3 regions of the Aerococcus sp. NPDC058936 genome follow, and region 1 is predicted to be linked to each of the others. Evidence: riboswitches for the same ligand, from Rfam matches in the RefSeq annotation. Region 1 holds a riboswitch; each other region holds the start of a gene.

What was found. Region 1 has a riboswitch for thiamine pyrophosphate ahead of thiT (energy-coupled thiamine transporter ThiT). Riboswitches for the same ligand answer to the same signal wherever they lie in the genome.
Region 2: it holds a riboswitch for thiamine pyrophosphate, as region 1 does, so the genes downstream of both, ACFW0C_RS08085 (hydroxyethylthiazole kinase) here and thiT (energy-coupled thiamine transporter ThiT) in region 1, are expected to answer to the same signal.
Region 3: it holds a riboswitch for thiamine pyrophosphate, as region 1 does, so the genes downstream of both, ACFW0C_RS03795 (ECF transporter S component) here and thiT (energy-coupled thiamine transporter ThiT) in region 1, are expected to answer to the same signal.

What each region holds. Positions count from the first base shown of each region.
Region 1 covers NZ_JBHYKZ010000007.1:55,295-61,474, forward strand. Annotated here, with positions in the region: gene ACFW0C_RS06785 (hydroxymethylglutaryl-CoA synthase) at 328-1,482, shown strand; gene ACFW0C_RS06790 (hydroxymethylglutaryl-CoA reductase, degradative) at 1,537-2,850, opposite strand; gene ACFW0C_RS06795 (iron-sulfur cluster biosynthesis family protein) at 2,917-3,240, opposite strand; TPP riboswitch at 3,449-3,545, shown strand; gene thiT (energy-coupled thiamine transporter ThiT) at 3,692-4,255, shown strand; gene ACFW0C_RS06805 (50S ribosomal protein L25) at 4,420-5,055, opposite strand; gene thrC (threonine synthase) at 5,325-6,180, shown strand, end outside.
Region 2 covers NZ_JBHYKZ010000009.1:77,989-84,168, forward strand. Annotated here, with positions in the region: gene thiD (bifunctional hydroxymethylpyrimidine kinase/phosphomethylpyrimidine kinase) at 1-820, opposite strand, end outside; gene thiE (thiamine phosphate synthase) at 821-1,447, opposite strand; gene ACFW0C_RS08085 (hydroxyethylthiazole kinase) at 1,447-2,286, opposite strand; TPP riboswitch at 2,471-2,561, opposite strand; gene ACFW0C_RS08090 (GNAT family N-acetyltransferase) at 2,716-3,213, shown strand; gene ACFW0C_RS08095 (YkvA family protein) at 3,288-3,575, shown strand; gene ACFW0C_RS08100 (NADPH-dependent F420 reductase) at 3,751-4,320, opposite strand; gene ACFW0C_RS08105 (winged helix-turn-helix transcriptional regulator) at 4,477-4,830, opposite strand; gene ACFW0C_RS08110 (DNA/RNA non-specific endonuclease) at 5,059-6,180, shown strand, end outside.
Region 3 covers NZ_JBHYKZ010000003.1:188,398-194,577, forward strand. Annotated here, with positions in the region: gene tenA (thiaminase II) at 1-180, opposite strand, end outside; gene ACFW0C_RS03785 (energy-coupling factor transporter transmembrane component T family protein) at 180-842, opposite strand; gene ACFW0C_RS03790 (ABC transporter ATP-binding protein) at 849-2,204, opposite strand; gene ACFW0C_RS03795 (ECF transporter S component) at 2,201-2,767, opposite strand; TPP riboswitch at 2,894-2,982, opposite strand; tRNA gene ACFW0C_RS03800 (tRNA-Lys) at 3,475-3,547, opposite strand; gene ACFW0C_RS03805 (heavy metal translocating P-type ATPase) at 3,727-6,180, opposite strand, start outside.

The DNA.
Region 1 (6,180 bases):
GAATTCCTGATGATGAAGTAATATTAGATGAATAATCACTCACGTTTCTTACGAAACTGCAGTAGCGGAATTTGATGCTACTGACGTCGTATCAAAGTAAGTCTTTTGATACCTGATTCCTCGTCACTAAAACAGTAACCAATTGACCAGACATGTGCCATTTAGGATAGGTAGGACAAATTGTCGTGTCTATCTTTTTTTATGAAAAAATTTGTTCAGAATTTCCTAAGAATGCTACAAATACGGATAGTGAGGGGAAACTATGATAAAATGATAGGTGATAAATTACGTTATACATATAAAAATGATGTTGGGAGAGTAACGAATATGAATATTGGTATAGATAAACTGCATTTCTTCACACCACATGTCTATGTGGATATGGAAGAACTGGCTGAAGCTAGAGATGTTGAGCCGGCGAAGTTTACAGTTGGTTTAGGTCAAACCCAGCAAGCAGTGGCACCCTTAACCCAAGATCCAGTTTCAATGGCAGCTAATGCAGCTTGGCCAATTTTAACAGCAGAAGATAAAGAGGCAATAGATTTCATTATTGTGGGATCAGAATCAGGTGTCGACCAATCAAAAGCAATGGCAGTCCATGTACACCAGCTTTTGGGGATTAACCCATTTGCTCGTGCTATTGAAATGAAAGAGGCATGTTATGCAGCAACTGTAGGTATTCAAACGGCGGTATCCCATATTGCTCGTCATCCTGAGTCAAAAGTCTTGGTGATTGCAACTGACATAGCTAGATACGGCTTGAATACGTCAGGAGAATCAACACAAGGGGCAGGTGCCGTGGCTATGCTAATCAGTAAAGACCCTCGTGTGGCTGTGATCAATGATGATGCTGTTTCTTACACTGGGGACATTTACGACTTCTGGCGTCCAAATTATTCTACATATGCCCAAGTAGATGGTAAATTCTCTAATGAACAATACCTCTTTTACTTAGAGACAGTGTGGACTGAATATAAAAAACGAACCAATAAAACGTTAGCTGACTTTAAGGCTTTAGCCTTCCATTTACCCTATTCAAAAATGGGCTTAAAAGGATTACGCCAATTATTGCCAGAAGTGGATGAAGCTAAACAAGCTAATCTAACCGACCAATTTGAAGCAAGTCGTATTTATAATAAACGCGTTGGTAACATCTATACAGGTTCTTTATATTTAAGCTTGATATCCTTGTTAGACCAAAGTCAAAATCTTGAAGCTGGGGACACTATTGGATTGTATTCTTATGGTTCAGGTGCAGTTGGTGAATTCTTCTCTATTTCTTTAGTAGATGGTTTCAAAGATATGCTAGCAGTAGATAGGCACGTAGCAATGTTAGACAATCGTGTACAATTATCCGTTGCCGATTATGAATTGATTTTCCAAGAAGAATTACCAACAGATGGTAGTCAATTAGTCTTATCTGAAGATGAAGAGCAATTCCAATTAGCCGGTGTTGAAGATCATAAACGACTATATAAATAAAGAAAATCGTTACCTACAAGAAGTAAACTGAACTTCAAGCAGGTAACGATTTTTTTAGGCATTTCGTAATTTCTTTAATAATTCTTTAGCGGTCGCCAAGTTTTTGTGATCAGCTTTTTCTAATGCTGATAATAATTGGTTAATTTCCTGGTCACCTTGTGCACCTGCTTGGATGGCTAGGGACTTGGCTTGTAGTTCCATATGTCCAGCTTGAATACCTTCAGAAACAAGGGCTCGGACGGCTGCAAAGTTTTGGGCTAACCCAAGTGATACAGCAATTTCCATCAGTGTTTTAGCGTCTGCTTGACCTAGTATGGACTTGGTCACTTGAACAGTTGGATGGATACCAATAGACCCACCAACAGCACCTAAAGCTAAAGGTAAGGTAAGGGCACCAGTTAGCACTTCGCGGTCAACGTCGTATGACCAAGTGGCCAATCCTCGGTATTGTCCGTCTCTGGCCGCATAGGCATGCACACCAGCTTCAACTGCTCGCCAGTCATTACCTGTAGCTAATACAAAAGCATCTACACCGTTCATAATCCCCTTGTTGTGAGTAGTTGCCCGGTATACATCCACTTGAGCCAACTGACTCGCTAATGCTATTTTTCTAGCAACTTCACTTCCTGAAACCTCCCCCTTATCCAATAGCTGGGCTGGAATCTCACAAGTCGCCGTTGCCGTAGCTTCCACTGCATAATTCGATAGAATAGCCATCAACCCATCAAGACCAGGAATAAAATCCACATGGTGTATGATATAAGCTTTTAAAGCCTCCAACATGGTATTCATCATATTCGCACCCATCGCTTCTTTGGTATCAATGGTTAGATATATAACGAAAAAAGGGGCGCTACGAGCGCTTGCTGGGTAGTATTGACTGCGGATGGACCGCGCACCGCCACCACGTCCAACGATAGAAGGGTAGGCAGCATTGGCAACAGCTAGTAAGTCATCTGCAACTTCATTCACCCAGTTTTCAAAACGTAGGGCTTGGGTATCATTTTCAACCCCCGTAAAGGCAATTTGTCCAGTCATCAGACGCTGGTTGACTTGTGTCTTAAATCCACCAGCTTGCTGAATCGTTTTCCCACCATTTGATGCAGCCGCAATCACAGAAGGTTCCTCAGTAACCATTGGAATTTGGACCTCTCGATTGTTGATTAGGAAGTTGAGTCCTAGACCATAAGGGAGACGGTAGGTAGAAAGGGTATTTTCAACCATATTATCGGCGATTTCAACAGTTAAGCCCTGACCATTCTTTAAGAATTCTCCTTGGTCACCGGTAATTTGTTCCTTGTCTACTAAAATATCAATACGTTCTTGCCGAGACTTTTTATAATAAGCTTGGAATTTGTTTTGAGACATATTTACTCCTTCTTCAATAAAGAAACGGACCAGTATACCTAGCCCGTTTAGTTTAAGAATTATAAATTATTGCGCTTTCTGTAGGTAGATATTATCGTTCATCACCTGACCATCAACGATTAAAACGAAAACTTGTCTAAAGTCGTCGAAATCGATGCGGTTGTCATGGCCTAAAAATTTTAAAGCATTCTTTCTTATGGGAACTTGGCCAATATGGGTTTCTAGTACCTCGTCATAGGCGGAAAAATCCGTCTCATTGGTCCGCAAAACTAGGTCAACTTCCTGTTCATTAGAAATACGTAAATATTGTGTATCACTTAAACAAATATGTTCAAATTGTGATAATGATTGCAATTTATTGATCGCTTTATTTGAAAAAAATAGCTTCAAATTTCTTCCCCCCATAGGCCTCAAAATAAAAGAATGCAAAAATATGTTCTTAAAAATATATCATATTGATGATATTAATACAATAGTGTGGTTTTAATCAACCAACGCTCAATACTATTATACCTTAAGTCAGAACGATTATAAAATGTTTGTGATTACCACTTGCTAAAGGTGCAAGAAAAGCATATACTAAAAGAAATAATATACTTGTATGCACTAGGGGAGCTTTTGCTGAGATGTTTAAAAACAGACCCTCATAACTTGATCCGGTTTATACTGGCGTAAGGAAGTGTTCAATAGCCATTTGTTGGTGAATGATTTAATGCGTTAAATCGTTGAATACATTGAGAGGTCGTGTTTGTCACAATTGTGATAGATGCGATTTTTTATTTACTTTGTTGATATTTCAAAATAGCTTGCACTGTGCCTACAAAAGAATGGAGAAGAAGAAATGAGATCAGTTAAGTTAAATGAAAATATCGAGGCCGCTATTGCAGCAGTAATTGCTTTTATAGTATCGATGATACCGATTGACATTGGCCCAAGTTTCGGAGTCCAAATATCACTAGCCATTATTTATATTGTAGCGTTTAGAAGAGGGATTCGTGCTGGTTTACTGTCAGGATTCTTGTTAGGACTGATTAAATTTATTTCTGGATTTGCCAGTATTTTAACTCCAGTACAAGGTATTATAGAATATATATTTGCCTTTGCCTTAGCAGGATTAGCGGGTATTTTTGCCCTACAAATCCAAGAAGCAGCAAAGAACAATCATGAAAAAAATCTTTTCCTATATATTGGATTGGCTACTTTCATCGCCATATTTGCAGAATACTTTGTTCATTTTCTAGCCGGTGTAGCCTTTTGGGGGCAATACGCACCAGAAGGCATGAGCCCATGGGTGTACTCAGCTATCATGAACGGCATGTCGGGACTTGCGACATGGGGCGCATGCTATGCCATCTCTTATCTACTAATCAAAACTAATAAGAAAATTATCCTAGTTGAAAAATAAATACCCGCGAGCAAAACAGGGCAGTGACGTAGCAATCATGCCCTGTTTTTTCATGCATATAGTTATTTGTTAAAATAAAAGCCAAAGGTTTTCTAATTTTTAAAGAAAAAAACCAGAGTGAAATAAATCACTCCGGTTTTTTTGATGAAAGAAATCGAAAACTCTTAGTTTTCAGTATCTTCGACAATTTCGCCTTCTTTTTCATCGATTACTTCTGGTTCAGCAACCTCTGCATCTGGGTCAACTTCTTCTGGCTCTTCAACTGGCGCAGAAATAGATACAACAACCTCTTCAGCATCTGTTACTAATTCGATGTCGCTAGCAAGTTTTAAGTCACCAGCAGTTACTGAGTCACCAATAGCTAAGCCTGTAACGTCAACTTCAACTGAGTCTGGCGCGGTTGCTGGGTCAGCAACAACATCAATTTCAAGTGTTGTTGTAGAAGCTACACCTTCTTGATCTGCTAAAGCATCTTCGTTAACAATAACGATAGATAATGGCATTTCAAGTTTTTGACCTTTTTTAATCGCTTGTAAAGAAATGTTGTAAATAGTTGGTTTCAACGCTGATTGTGAAATTTCACGTACGTAAACTGTATGTGTTTTACCATCTAACTCTAAATCAAATACTGAGTTAAGACCTAATTCACGACGAATTTGTTCTACATCAGAAACTGATAATGAGATGTTAATTGGATCTAAGTCACTAGCGTACACAACGCCTGGAACTAAATCTTCTTTACGTAATTGTTTAGCTGCTGAAGTACCAGAGCCATCACGTTTTTGAGCTGTAAATTTCATTCGAATACCTCCTGAGTATATACGTTTGTATTTACGTTTCCTACAATTTAAAAATTTAGGAACACAATTAATGTTAACACATGTGAGTAATAAAATCTATTTTAAGCTATAAACATGCAATAATTCATATGAATTTTCTAATAGAGAATTATGAGAAAAAGTAGCCTACACTGCCATAAATGTGCCTTCTATGGTAAAATAAAGCAAATATAAAGAGTGACTGACATAGATAAAAATGATCAACAAGGTAATAGGAGTCGCTTAGGAGGATTAAGATGCAATTTAAAAGTACACGTAACCAGGATAATATCGTGACAGCTTCACAAGCCATTGTTCAAGGACTAGCAACTGATGGCGGGCTTTACGTCCCAACAGAATGGCCTAGTATTGACCTTGATTGGTCTGAATTAAAAGAGATGACCTACCAAGAATTGGCTTATTTTGTTATGTCTATCTTTTTTGATGACTTTTCAGAAGCGGATTTAAAAGCATGTATCGATGGGGCTTATGATGAAAAATTTGATACGGATGTGATTGCGCCTTTAGCAAAAGTTGGCGATGACTACTATTTAGAATTATTCCACGGTCCAACGATTGCCTTTAAAGATCTAGCACTACAAATTTTACCGCATTTAATGAAGAAATCAGCTGAAATGAATGCCAACGACAAAGAGATTGCCATTTTGACAGCTACTTCAGGCGACACTGGTAAGGCAGCAATGGCTGGATTCGCAGATGTACCAGGTACAAAAATCATTGTCTTCTACCCACAAGGTGGGGTTTCGACTATTCAAGAAAAACAAATGGTAACCCAAAAAGGGGATAACACCTTTGTGGTGGCGATTGAAGGGAACTTTGATGATGCACAAACAGAAGTGAAACGCTTATTTAACGATGAAGCTTTACGCGCTGATTTAGCGTCAGAAAACATCCAATTTTCATCAGCCAACTCAATGAATATCGGGCGCTTAATTCCGCAAGTGGTGTACTACTTCTACGCATATGCCCAATTAGTGAAACATGAAGAAATTGAAGCAGGCAGTCCGGTCAACTTTATGGTCCCAACAGGAAACTTCGGGGACATCTTAGCTGGTTACTATGCACAAAAATTAGGTCTTCCGGTTG
Region 2 (6,180 bases), on a different contig from region 1:
CACTTTCAACGACGATATCATCTGACAAGTCTGCCCAGTGGTTGGTTGGTCCATGACCATGGCCGACATCGATTCCGTCTGCGATCGCACCCTGGATAAACTGCTTACCGATAATGATGGCGTCCTTCAAGTCAGTTCCTTTAGCCAATTCGGCTGCGATTGCGGCTGACAAGGTATCCCCTGTCCCGTGAGTGTTTTCTGTATTGACCCGTGGACTAGACAGCCATAATTGTTCCCCGTTTTCAAAGAGGACTAGGTCTCTGGCCCGTTCTGCTTTTGAATGGCCCCCTTTGACAATCACATTTTTGGCCCCGTATCCTTGTAACTTCAATCCTGCCGCCAACATATCTGCTTCTGATTCAATAGTCATGTCAGCGATGATTTCTGCTTCTGGGATATTTGGTGTGACTATGGTCGCAAGAGGGAGTAATTTATTTTGAATGGCGTCGATGGCGTCTTGATCCAACAGTTGGTGACCACCCTTAGCCACCATGACTGGGTCAACGATTAAAGGTCCAAAGTCTACCTCTTTCAGATTTTTAACCACATTCTCTACATATGCTCCGTTAAATAACATGCCTGTTTTGACAGCGCCTATTTTGAAGTCCGCTTTCAAAGAGGCAAATTGCGCATCGATAAAGTCCAAGGGTACCGGTAAGGCCGATTGGACGCCTAGGGTGTTTTGGGCAGTCAAGGCGACCACAATCGACATACCAAAGGCTTTTCGGGCTTGGAAAGTTTTCAAGTCGGCTTGAATTCCTGCACCCCCACCTGAGTCAGACCCAGCGATTGTCACTACTTGTGGTGTTGAATTTACCATTTAGTCCACCTCCAACATATCTGCTACTTCAGCCTTTAAATCCCTTACGCGTTGTGTCACTGAATCTGCCAGCATGATTTCAGAAACAACTGAAATCCCTGCAATCCCACTTCCGGCTAATGTTTTGACATTTCCTAGCTGAATGCCGCCAATTGCGACAACTGGGATAGCTACTTGATTGGTAATTGTCTGTAATGTATCCACCGTCACTAGGCTGGAATCCTTGGTGGTTGTTGGGAAGATGGCTCCCACGCCTAAATAATCCGCCCCTTGTTGGTAGGCCTCTTCAGCTCGCGCTAGGGTTTTGGCTGAAACCCCTAAAATTTTATCTGGTCCGATGAGTTTTCTGACCACGTCAACTGGCAATTCGTCGTCACCAATGTGGACGCCCACTGCATCCACCGCTAACGCTAAGTCCACCCGGTCGTTGATGATCAAAGGCACATCATATCGGTCGGTGATGGCTTTCAATTTTTGGGCTAAGGCGTAAGCATCGCGGCTGGTTGCTGTCTTGTCCCGGTATTGAACCAAAGTAACCCCCGCCTTGACCGCGTCTTCAACCACTTGTAAAAAGGCGTCTTCTTGGTAATCAAAACCCGCTGTGACTAGGTATAAACTGTAATCCATTATAGCTGACCTCCCTTAATACCTGTTAACCAATCATCGTCTTCTAACAATAGGGACAGGTTATTCAATGTTGCTTGTCTAAAATCGGCTAGTCCTCTTGTTGTGGCATCCGCTTTTTCACCACATAAATTAAAGTAAGATACCGCTAAAATCACAGCATCTAGGACGGGTTGGCCAGCACCTAATAAGGCTGTTACCAAGGCGCCGACAATGTCTCCTGTCCCAGTAAAGCGCCCCAGATTGTCTACCCCATTTTTCAAATAGTAAATGCCTGATGCGTCAGCGACTATGTCTACTGGTCCAGTGGCTAATAGCGTTGTGCCGGCATGGTCTGACACCCATTCTTGCATGGCTTGACCCAGTTCCACTAAGGCCGCCTTGCTTTGGTCATCGGCCCCTGCGTCAACACCTCTTCCTGTTGATCCTAAACCACAGAAGGTCCGCATTTCAGACAAGTTTCCCTTGATGACATCTGGTGTGGATGCACTGATTTCTTGGGCTAAGTCGTTACGCAAGGGACTGGCTGAAACACCTACTAAATCCAGAACGAAAGGCGTATCTGTTTCTTCAGCTGTTCTAGCAGCCAATAAAATGTTGCGGATTTTCTCAGGCGATAAACTCCCAATATTGATCAAGGCCCCGTCATTTTGATTGAAGAAATCTTCCATCTCAGCTGCCTGGTCTGCCATGACTGGTGCCGCCCCCACATATAACAAGGCGTTGGCCACTGATTCCACCGTTACAGTATTGGTTAAGCACTGGATTAGCGGACTTTTAGCTAATGGGAAGGGGTTGTCGTAAGTTGGTAAAGCTTTTAATGTATATAAATCGATTGTCATCTTTTAAATCCTTTCAATATCGCATCTTTTAAATCATTATGATGAAGTATTATTGGTGTTCAATTATCTAGACACCTTTTGGCAAACAAAAAAGCCCCCTTTCCTGTCAGTATTCGACAAAAGGGGGAAATAGTCGTCCAAATGAATGATAGCAAGGAAAAAAGCCAAACGAATCATATTTTTGACAATATTTACTACATTTTCCTTCGCCAGTATTAACTGTATCAGGTTCCATGGGTATAATCTCAGCTGTCACAGCACCCCAAATGTCTCTATGAATTAACTCTATTCAAACAATCTTTTAAAAGAATGTCAACCCTTTCAATATGAGTAAAACCATGAAATCCATCAGATGATTATTGGACTGGTGTAGCTGGTATGGGTATAATAAGGGAAAATTCGATACAAATTTATAGGAGGTCTAACAGAATGAAAAATTTTAAACATTACAGCAAAGTCGACACGGAAGTCCTTAGAGAAATATGGAACGATATTTTGGTGGATGGTGTCGCCTTCCCTGGTTTAGACCTTTATTCAAGGGCCGCCTTTGAGAAGAAACTGGATGCTTATGACCAAGTTGACGTCTTATTGGTGGATGATCAGATTGCTGGCTACTACCTGATTAAAGCAAATAACGAAGGTCGGGCAAGTCACGTAGCTAACGGGACTTACGCAGTGAATAAAGCCTTCCGGAGTCAAGGTTTGATCAATGACTTGGTAGCAAAATCCATTGAAACAGCTAAAACATGCGGTTTTAGAGGGATTCAGTTTAACGCGGTTGTAGCTGAAAACAAGGCTGCTATCCATACTTACGAGAAATTTGGCTTTGAAATTGTGGGGACAATTCCAGGCGGTTTCCAAGTGAAAGACGGTCGTTATGTGGATATGCATATCATGTATCTAGATTTAACGAAGACAAGTGCCTAAATTAGGTCTTAGGACGGATACATCTACCCTTTTTTCCCATTAATATATAGACATGAGAAAGGATGATGTACGCAATGAAACAAACATCAAAAATGACCTTGGGCAAGTTCGCCAAAGCCTTATTTAATAAGGAAACACCTACCTATATCAAGGCGATTACTGGATTAGCACTCGCTTATACCGTCTTCCCAGCTGATGTGTTGCCGGATATCTTCGGTCCCTTGGGATTTGTGGATGACGCAGCCGTAATTGGTGTCTTGACGACGATTGCTATGTCCTTATTAGATAATTACAACGAAAAACAAGCTACGCAAACAGCCAATACACACACCGACTTTGATCCAAATAAAGTGATCAACTAGATTAAAATACCTACCCCTAAAAGCCGTGAAACCCACTACCCCGGGAATCGCGGCTTATTTTTATTGTAGATAGAACAAAATAAAAACCACCAACAAGCTAGTATGCACTAAGTCGTTGGTGGTTGTGTTAAATCTATTACATTTTTATAACTAATTCTAGTCTCAATATCGGGCTTTATTTAACTAGTGCAAATCCTGCTGTCCAAGCGATTTCTTCGCGGGCTGCTAATGTGATTTGTAGGAAGCCGATTGCTTCTAATTCACGAGCACGTGATAATTCACCTGCGTCTACAAAGTTCAAGCCGCTACCTTCTAAAGCATCTTTGAAGGCTGCTTTAGCTTCTGCTTCACCAGCTGCTAAAACTGTTGTTGTGTTATCGCCAACTTGTTTAGAAGCTAATGTAGTGCCAAAGTTTGTGTTGAAGGCTTTGATAACTTTCGCACCACTTACTTTTGCTTGGATTTCTTGGGCTGCTGATGAGTCAGCTGGCACAACTAAACCATCGAAAGTGTCGAAGTTTACTGGGTTTGTGATATCAACAATGATTTTGCCTGCTAATTCGTCAGCGTAGTTAGAGATGATGCCATCTACTGCTGCGTAAGGCACTGCCAATACAACAATATCGCCTAATGCTTGTTTACCGTCTTGTGAACCGATGTAAGCGACGTCGTTTCCTGCTTCTTGGAATAAGCCACCGATTGCTGAACCCATGTTACCTTTACCGAATACTGTAATATTTGCCATGTTTATATACCTCTTTCATTTGTAAGTTTCTTGGTTACTTGTTTATAGGTATATTTAACCACGAAAATCCACTTACTAAAAGTAGGCACTTTTTCCTTAGCTACTTACTTATTGGTAAGTAATGACAGATACCAAGGCTTTGCCAGCAAAAAAAATTTAATTTTTTTCTGAATTTTTAATTCCCGGTAGGTTGCCGTTCAAATAATCGTTCCCCCAGGCCCGCATCACTTCAATAATAGGCCTCAAGGTATCACCCAATTCACTCAAGGAATACTCCACTCTTGGTGGTACTTCTGCATAAACAGTCCGCTGGATAATCCCGTCTGACTCCAACTTACGGAGGTTTTCCGTCAAGACTTTCTGACTAATCCCTTCAATAGACCGGTGCAATTCATTGAAACGGTAAGTCCCCTTCAATAATTCTCGAATAATCAAAACTTTCCATTTATTCCCTATTAGATCGACCGTTGTCGCCACTGGGCAAATCGGTAATTCTTCTTTCGCTAACATAATTTCACCTCAATCGGCTTTCTATTACAAGTATCATACCAGAAATTCGCCTGATAATTATTGTAAAAAGACTACAGACATCGATTTAGTGATCCCTTGCCGAGAAATAACTTTGTCTATTTTATATTTTATAAATAAAAGCACGATAGTCATTGCAGTTTCTGATGACGGCCGATATAATGTTAGGCAATATGGGAGAGAACAGATATTTTGGGAGAATTATAAATAATGAAGAAAAAGAATATTAACTGGTTACGTTTGTTGGCTTACTTTGCTCTATTGATAGTCTTTATCATGCTATCACCATTCATTTTACTTGTTGCGCCTATTCTGGCCTTGTTTTTCTACAAGATTAAACCAAATAATCGATGGTTCAGAAATAGCTTGATTGCCTTTGCAGCTGCATTAATCGGTACGATTGTCATCTTTTCAATAGACACTCGTGAAACCGAGGCCAATCAAACCGCTCTACAATCACAAGCACAAGTCATATCCTCAGATCAAGATGTTGATGAGCATTCCGCTAATGATTCTGAATCAGCGACCGAAGACGCGGCAGCTAAGTCTGCTGAAGATGCGTCACGCAAATCCTCCAAGGAATCTTATGACAAAAAATTAGCTGCTGAATCAAGTGCACGCCAAGCTTCTTCTAAGAAACGTGCTGAAGCAGAGTCTAAAGAAAAAGCAGCAGCTGAATCTAAAGCTAAAGCTGAAAGTGAAATTGCCAGCCAAGCAAGCGCTGAATTGACAAAAGTACGGACAGTACCAACTGGGCAAACGTATATAGAAATTAACAATAACACCCCTTACTTTACAGATGCAGATATTACATCGACTGAAGCCTACGAATCATACGGTGAACTAGATAGTTTAGGTCGAGTAACCGCCGCAAACGCTGTCCTCGGCGTCGAGCTCATGCCTACTACAGAACGTGGCGATATTTCAGATATCAAGCCAACTGGCTGGCAACAAGCCAAATATGCCAATGTTTCTGGTGGTTGGTTATATAACCGGTCTCATTTGATTGGCCACCAATTAACTGGTGAAGATGCCAATGCCCGCAACTTGATGACTGGGACTAGATGGTTTAATACGGAAGGAATGTTGCCCTTTGAAAACTTTGTGGCTAACTATATTGAAGAAACAGAAAACCATGTGCGCTACCGCGTTACACCAGCATTTGAAGGGGAAAACCTACTGGCATCCGGTGTTTACATGGAAGGCTTCTCTATTGAAGATAATGGCGCCACTATTCAATTCAATATCTATGTACCAAACATTCAACCAGATGTTGAAATTAACTACGCAGACGGTTCATCTGTAGGTCCTGAAGGCCCGTCACAAGATGAA
Region 3 (6,180 bases), on a different contig from region 1:
GACTTTATCATAAAGAGCTGAAAAGTGACGCAAATAATAAGCATCTTGGATCAAATAGTAACGGAAGTTTTCAATGGGTAACGTCCCATCTTGTAACTGCAAAATAAAAGGATGGTTGAAACTCCCCTCCCAAAAGGGTCTCGTTTGACTGCGGGCGATTTCTGTAAAAGTCTTTTCCATCAAATCATATTCTCCAATCTCATAATCATATTGCCGACGATAATTAAACTCATGCATAAAACAATAGCTGGTGTAGACATTTTCCAATGACGGTACTGGTGGCGAGGCTGGTCTTCAGAGAAACCCCTAGAATACATGGCTTCTGCGTACCGATCCCGCCAATTGAGGGCTAGAAAGATCACTTTCACATAATAGAGAGGTGACCATGGATATAATTTCTTCCCCCTTAATAAACTGGCATCATGCATACTCTTGATTTCCCTTTGAATTTCAGGCACAGCATGTATCACAACCAACAAGCCATAGATAAAAATAGCCGGCACTTTATACTGTTCAAAAATTAGTAAGCAATCTTGTAAGTCAACCGCAATCATAAACCCTATTCCTAAAGCCGCAAAGGCATAGGTTCTAGTGAATAATACCCAAGCATCATCTAGTCCACTTCCTTGGATATAGACCGACCAAAAAGTGGTTATGGCAGGAATAAAAGGTAGGGCTAATAAAAATACCAGTACACCAAACCGTTTTTTAATAGCTAAGTAGGCTACAACCATCAATAAGACATAAATATTCAGCCAAACCGAATAGGTAAAAGATATTTCAATCGTGAACAAGAATACCAAGGCCAAAATAGCTGGAATCGCTGTTTTCTTCTCTTCCATCAACTATCAAACCTCCTTTAGCACTTGATTAGACAAGTGAATATGATGATCACTTACACCTTCAAGCGGACCCAGGCGATGAGACACAATCAAGAAATCCGTATCTCTTTTCTTGTCTTCAATCCAATCTGCAAAGTAATCACTGGCTTTCTGGTCCAAACCCGCAAAAGGCTCATCCAGCATTAGAAACTGGTGGTCTAAACTCAATAAGGCGATTAATTGCACCATCTTCTTCTGCCCTTCGCTTAAATGATATAAACTTCGGTCTAAAACGTGGCTGATATGCAAGTCTTCAAGAGCCTGCATCTGGCGGTCACGAATTTCACCAGCATCTTCATTTGGAAACCGTAACTCACTCGCCACTTCCAACGTCACAAATTGTTGGGCTGCATCTTGAACAGCCAAGGTGAGCGATTCGTATAAGTTTTTCTTGCCCCAAAACCTTGAAAGTCTCCGGTCCTGAAACCGCATTTTGCCCTTGTAAGGGTGTAACTGGGCCATGGCCTTTAATAAAGTCGATTTCCCCGCCCCATTATCGCCAGTTAGGGTGGATACCCCCTTTTGAAAAATGAATTTGTCTTGGTGAAGCAAGGTTTTTTCGCCTTGTTTGATCGCAATATTTTCCAAGGTGAAAGCTGATTCGCTGCTAGCTTGACGAGTAGTCAACAATGGAATAGGCGCTTTTTCCGGTAAGTTGGCTACATCTGCTTCAGAAAGTTGCCCGTCTCGCATGATAAAGAATCGGTTGATGAGCCCCTTATAGTCAGTCAACTCATGGTCTACCACCACAATCAACTTGCCTTGCTGTTTTAATTTCGCCAACATGTTAATCAAGAAAACTCTAGATGCTGGGTCAATTGATGCAAAGGGTTCGTCTAATAAGAAAACTGGTGGATTGACTGCAATCAAGATGGCCAAGGCCGCCCGCTGCTTCTCCCCACCTGACAGGGTCATCAAGTCTTGCTGTAATAAATGTCTGATACCCAAATCGTCAACCGCTTGATTTAACCGCGCTTTGGCCTGGTCATAGGGTAGACCGCAATTTTCTAAGGCGAAGAAACATTCTCTTTCCAGGGTGCGCATGGTAAATTGTTGATCCGGATTTTGAAACATCAACCCAATTTTCTGGGCTTTTTCTGGAATGGTATAGTCTGACACCCGCTGGCCATCGACTACAACATTCCCTTGAAAGCTTGCACCATTGAAGCCAGCTAGGGTATGGATGAGGGTGCTTTTCCCGCTACCACTATCACCTGTCAGTAAGATAAAATCACCTAGCTGCCAATCACAAGAAATCCTGTCTAGGATGACGGTCTCATTTTTCCGGACAACCAAGTCACTAATTTGTACTAAGGCGCTCATTGGGCAATTCCTTTGGCTTGTACCTTGTTGAACAGGCTAACGATTTGTTTAGTTAGGAAGACACCGAAAAATGTTACTGAAATCAAACGAACTAAGAATAAAGCCACGACCAAACCAAGGCCATAAGTCGCATAGCCAAATTTGAAGAATTCAAAGGCAAAACTAAATACCGTTGTCCCAATAGCACCATAAACTAAAGTAGTCGTATCATAGCGTTCGTATTTGGTAACAAAGAAGCCCGCTTCAGTACCCAGTCCTTGAATTAAGCCAGAAAGTAACACCCCAGCCCCAAAATATGACCCATATAGCATCTCGGCAAGAGCGGCAAAGACCTCACCTAACAAGGCACTGCCCACTTTCGGGATCAACATACCCGCCACTGGCGCCGCAATCGTCCACATACCAAATAAGATTTCATTGGCAAAAGGCGTTAAACCAAACGGTGTTAATAGGGACACTAAAACGGCATACAGGACACCAGCGCCCATAAATACGGCTCCAAATAAGAAAGCTAGAAATGCTAAAAAGATGACGTCGGGCAAGGCCCATTTAAATTTTTCCATCAAAAAAACCCCTTTTCCTATATTTTAAAAATAGAGGCATAAGGGGTGAGCAAAGGCGAATTCGCTTCTTGTTTTAGACACTTTAATAAACTATCCAGACACACTTGGTCAGATAGTTTCCGTATCATAAACATTTTTACATTTCCCTTCGCCAGTATTAACTGTGTCAGGTTCAATGGGTATAATCTCAGCTTTCGGCACCCCAAATGTCACTACTATATGAATGTATCTCCGATACTAACACATCGATTTAGAAAATGAAAGCGGCAATTTATATAATGTTTTTCAATTACAACAGAAAATAGCAGTATAATGCATATAACCTTGCATCATTTTTTATGATTTCTTACTTTATTAGAAATATCAAGGAAGTAAAAGTAGCGGATATATCCGTCTATCAATTTAAATAAAATAGAACTGAGATATAGTATTACGAAGGAGCGAAAGAGATTAAGATTATTGATGTATTTCAGAGCGAACTCAATAAGACTATTCCCTTAGAGTATATTGGTCGAGTCCGGTGAATGATTTGGTGTAGATTCAATTACAGATGGTCAAAAATATGATGTCGTTAGAGCTGCGTTTATATTTTAAATTACTCAATATTTCTCAAACTTTATATAAAGTATTTTCGCTACTTTTCAAATTCAATCCAAAAAGGCACTAAATCAATATTATCAAAACATTGATTTAGTGCCTTTTTTTAATGGACTGGCAGGGGCTCGAACCCTGGACCCACTGATTAAGAGTCAGTTGCTCTACCAACTGAGCTACCAATCCAAATGTAAATTTTATCTGCAATAGTGAAAGTTTACGCCCATTTTTGGGAAAAATCAAGGGTTTGAACTCAAAAATCGCATTTGGTTTTTTTATATAATAAAAAGACCAAGGTTCATCCTAAGATATCCCCCTGGCCCCAAAAAATAGGGTGGTTATAATTTATCTATTATAATCGTCACTTAAGCTTTAGCTTTAAAGCCCTTCAATCTCAGCGCATTCAGTAATACTGAAACAGACGATAAACTCATGGCTGCACCAGCAAACATAGGACTTAGTAATGGACCACCAAACAGGTAGAGGATACCCATGGCAACTGGGATCCCAACCGTATTATAGGCGAAAGCCCAAAATAGGTTTTGCTTAATATTGGTAATGGTTGCCCGACTCAATTCAACCGCTGTTGGCACGTCCATTAAGTCGCTACGCATCAAGACAATATCTGCTGATTCAATGGCTACATCAGTCCCTGAACCAATGGCAATTCCGATATTGGCTTGGGCAAGAGCTGGCGCATCATTGATCCCGTCACCAACCATGGCCACGTGTAAGCCTTCATCTTGTAATTTCTTCACTTCATTGGCCTTGTCTTCCGGCAAGACTTCACTAAAAACCCGGTCAATGCCCACTTGTTTGGCAATCGCCTCAGCAGTCCCCTTGTTGTCACCCGTGATCATGGCCACTTCAATGCCCATTCGGTGTAATTTTTGGATAGCTGCTACAGAGTTTTCTTTGACCGTATCCGCTACTGCGATAATTCCTAATAATTGGCCGTCAACCCCAACAAACATGGGTGTTTTACCCTCAGCAGCCAATTGGTCAGCCACAGCTCTTGCAACCGATAAATCTATATTATGATTAGCCATTAATTTACTATTGCCTAGCAAAACGATTTGGTCATTCAAGCTAACTTGTAAGCCGTGTCCAGGAATCGCTTGGAAATCTTGGCTAGGCGTTAATGTCAACTTGCGGTCCTTAGCTTCAGCTACAATCGCTTCACCTAGTGGGTGTTCTGACCCCACTTCTGCAGACGCCGCAACTTGCAAGATATCATCCGCATCCGTGCCATTGAAAGCTTTAATATCTGTCACCACCGGTTTGCCTTCGGTAATGGTACCTGTTTTGTCAAAAATAATGGTTTGAACTTTATGGGTTTCCTCTAGGGCATCGCCACTCTTAATCAGGACGCCATTCTCAGCACCCTTACCAGTCCCCACCATAATCGCTGTTGGCGTCGCCAAACCTAAGGCACACGGACAAGCAATCACTAGAACGGAAATGGTAATTGACAAGGCAAATACCCATGATTCCTGCCCTAGGAAATACCAGGCAAGTCCAGAAATCGCCGCTAAGCCCATCACAATGGGGACGAAAATACCGGATATCTTGTCCGCTAACTTGGCTATTGGCGCTTTAGACCCTTGTGCTTCTTCAACAAGTTGGATAATTTGCGCAAGGGTTGTGTCCTTGCCGACCTTTGTGGCCTTGAATTGGAATGACCCATTTTTGTTGATAGACGCGCCAACAACCTGGTCGCCTACCCTTTTTTCAATTGGGATACTTTCCCCAGTAATCATGGCTTCGTCAACCGCTGAGCTGCCCTCAACGACCTCGCCATCAACTGGAATTTTCTCGCCAGGGCGAACGACTAAAATATCGCCCGTCACCACCTGGTCAATCGCTACTTCAACCTCTTGACCGTCGCGCATTACTCGGGCCGTTTTCGGTGCCAAGCCCATCAATTTTTTAATGGCTTCAGACGTCTTGCCTTTAGACACAACCTCCAAATATTTCCCTAAAGTAATTAATGTCAAAATAACCGCCGCTGACTCAAAGTATAAGTCGGGATGACCGTGGCCTACATGCAGCTGGCCAGACACCAATAGACCTGTCATCACAACCCCTTGAACAAGCGCTGCCCCTGTCCCAATAGCAATCAAGGAGTCCATATTGGGATGTCCTTTAAAGAGGGCTTTAAAACCCACTTTGTAAAAGTCGCGTCCCAAATAGACAACTGGTAAGGTCAGCAACAACTGGATCACCGCAAAATTCATGGCATTGGTCATTGGATTCAAGAATTCAGGTAAGGGTAAACCGCCAAAGGGTAGCATGGGACCCATTGCTATATAAAGTAAAGGCACAGTAAATATGGTAGACCACAAAAAGCGACGCCATAAAGCTTGGATATGGGCACTTTGACGCTCAGCTTGACTAGGCCCTTCCTGTTCACTGGTTTCTAATTTGGCTTGGTAGCCCGTATCTTGAACTGTATGGACAATATCAGAAACATTTAAGGCCGCCTCATCAAAGGTCACTGTCATTTTTTCAGTGGCTAAATTCACATTCACCGAGGAAACAGCAGCTAATTTACTTACCGATTTCTCAATCGCTTGGGCACAAGATGCGCAGGTCATCCCTTCAATTTCAAAGCTAGTCGCCGATAAATTCTTCACCACCTTATAACCTGCATTCTCAACTGCCTGAGTGATATCAGCCTCTGAAACTTTTTGGTTGTCATAAGTAACCGTTAACTTTTCAGTTGCCAAGTTCACATTCGCAGCATCCATGCCGGTTAACTTGGCGACCGATTTCTCGACCGCTTGCGCACAGGATGCACAAGTCATGCCTTCAATTGT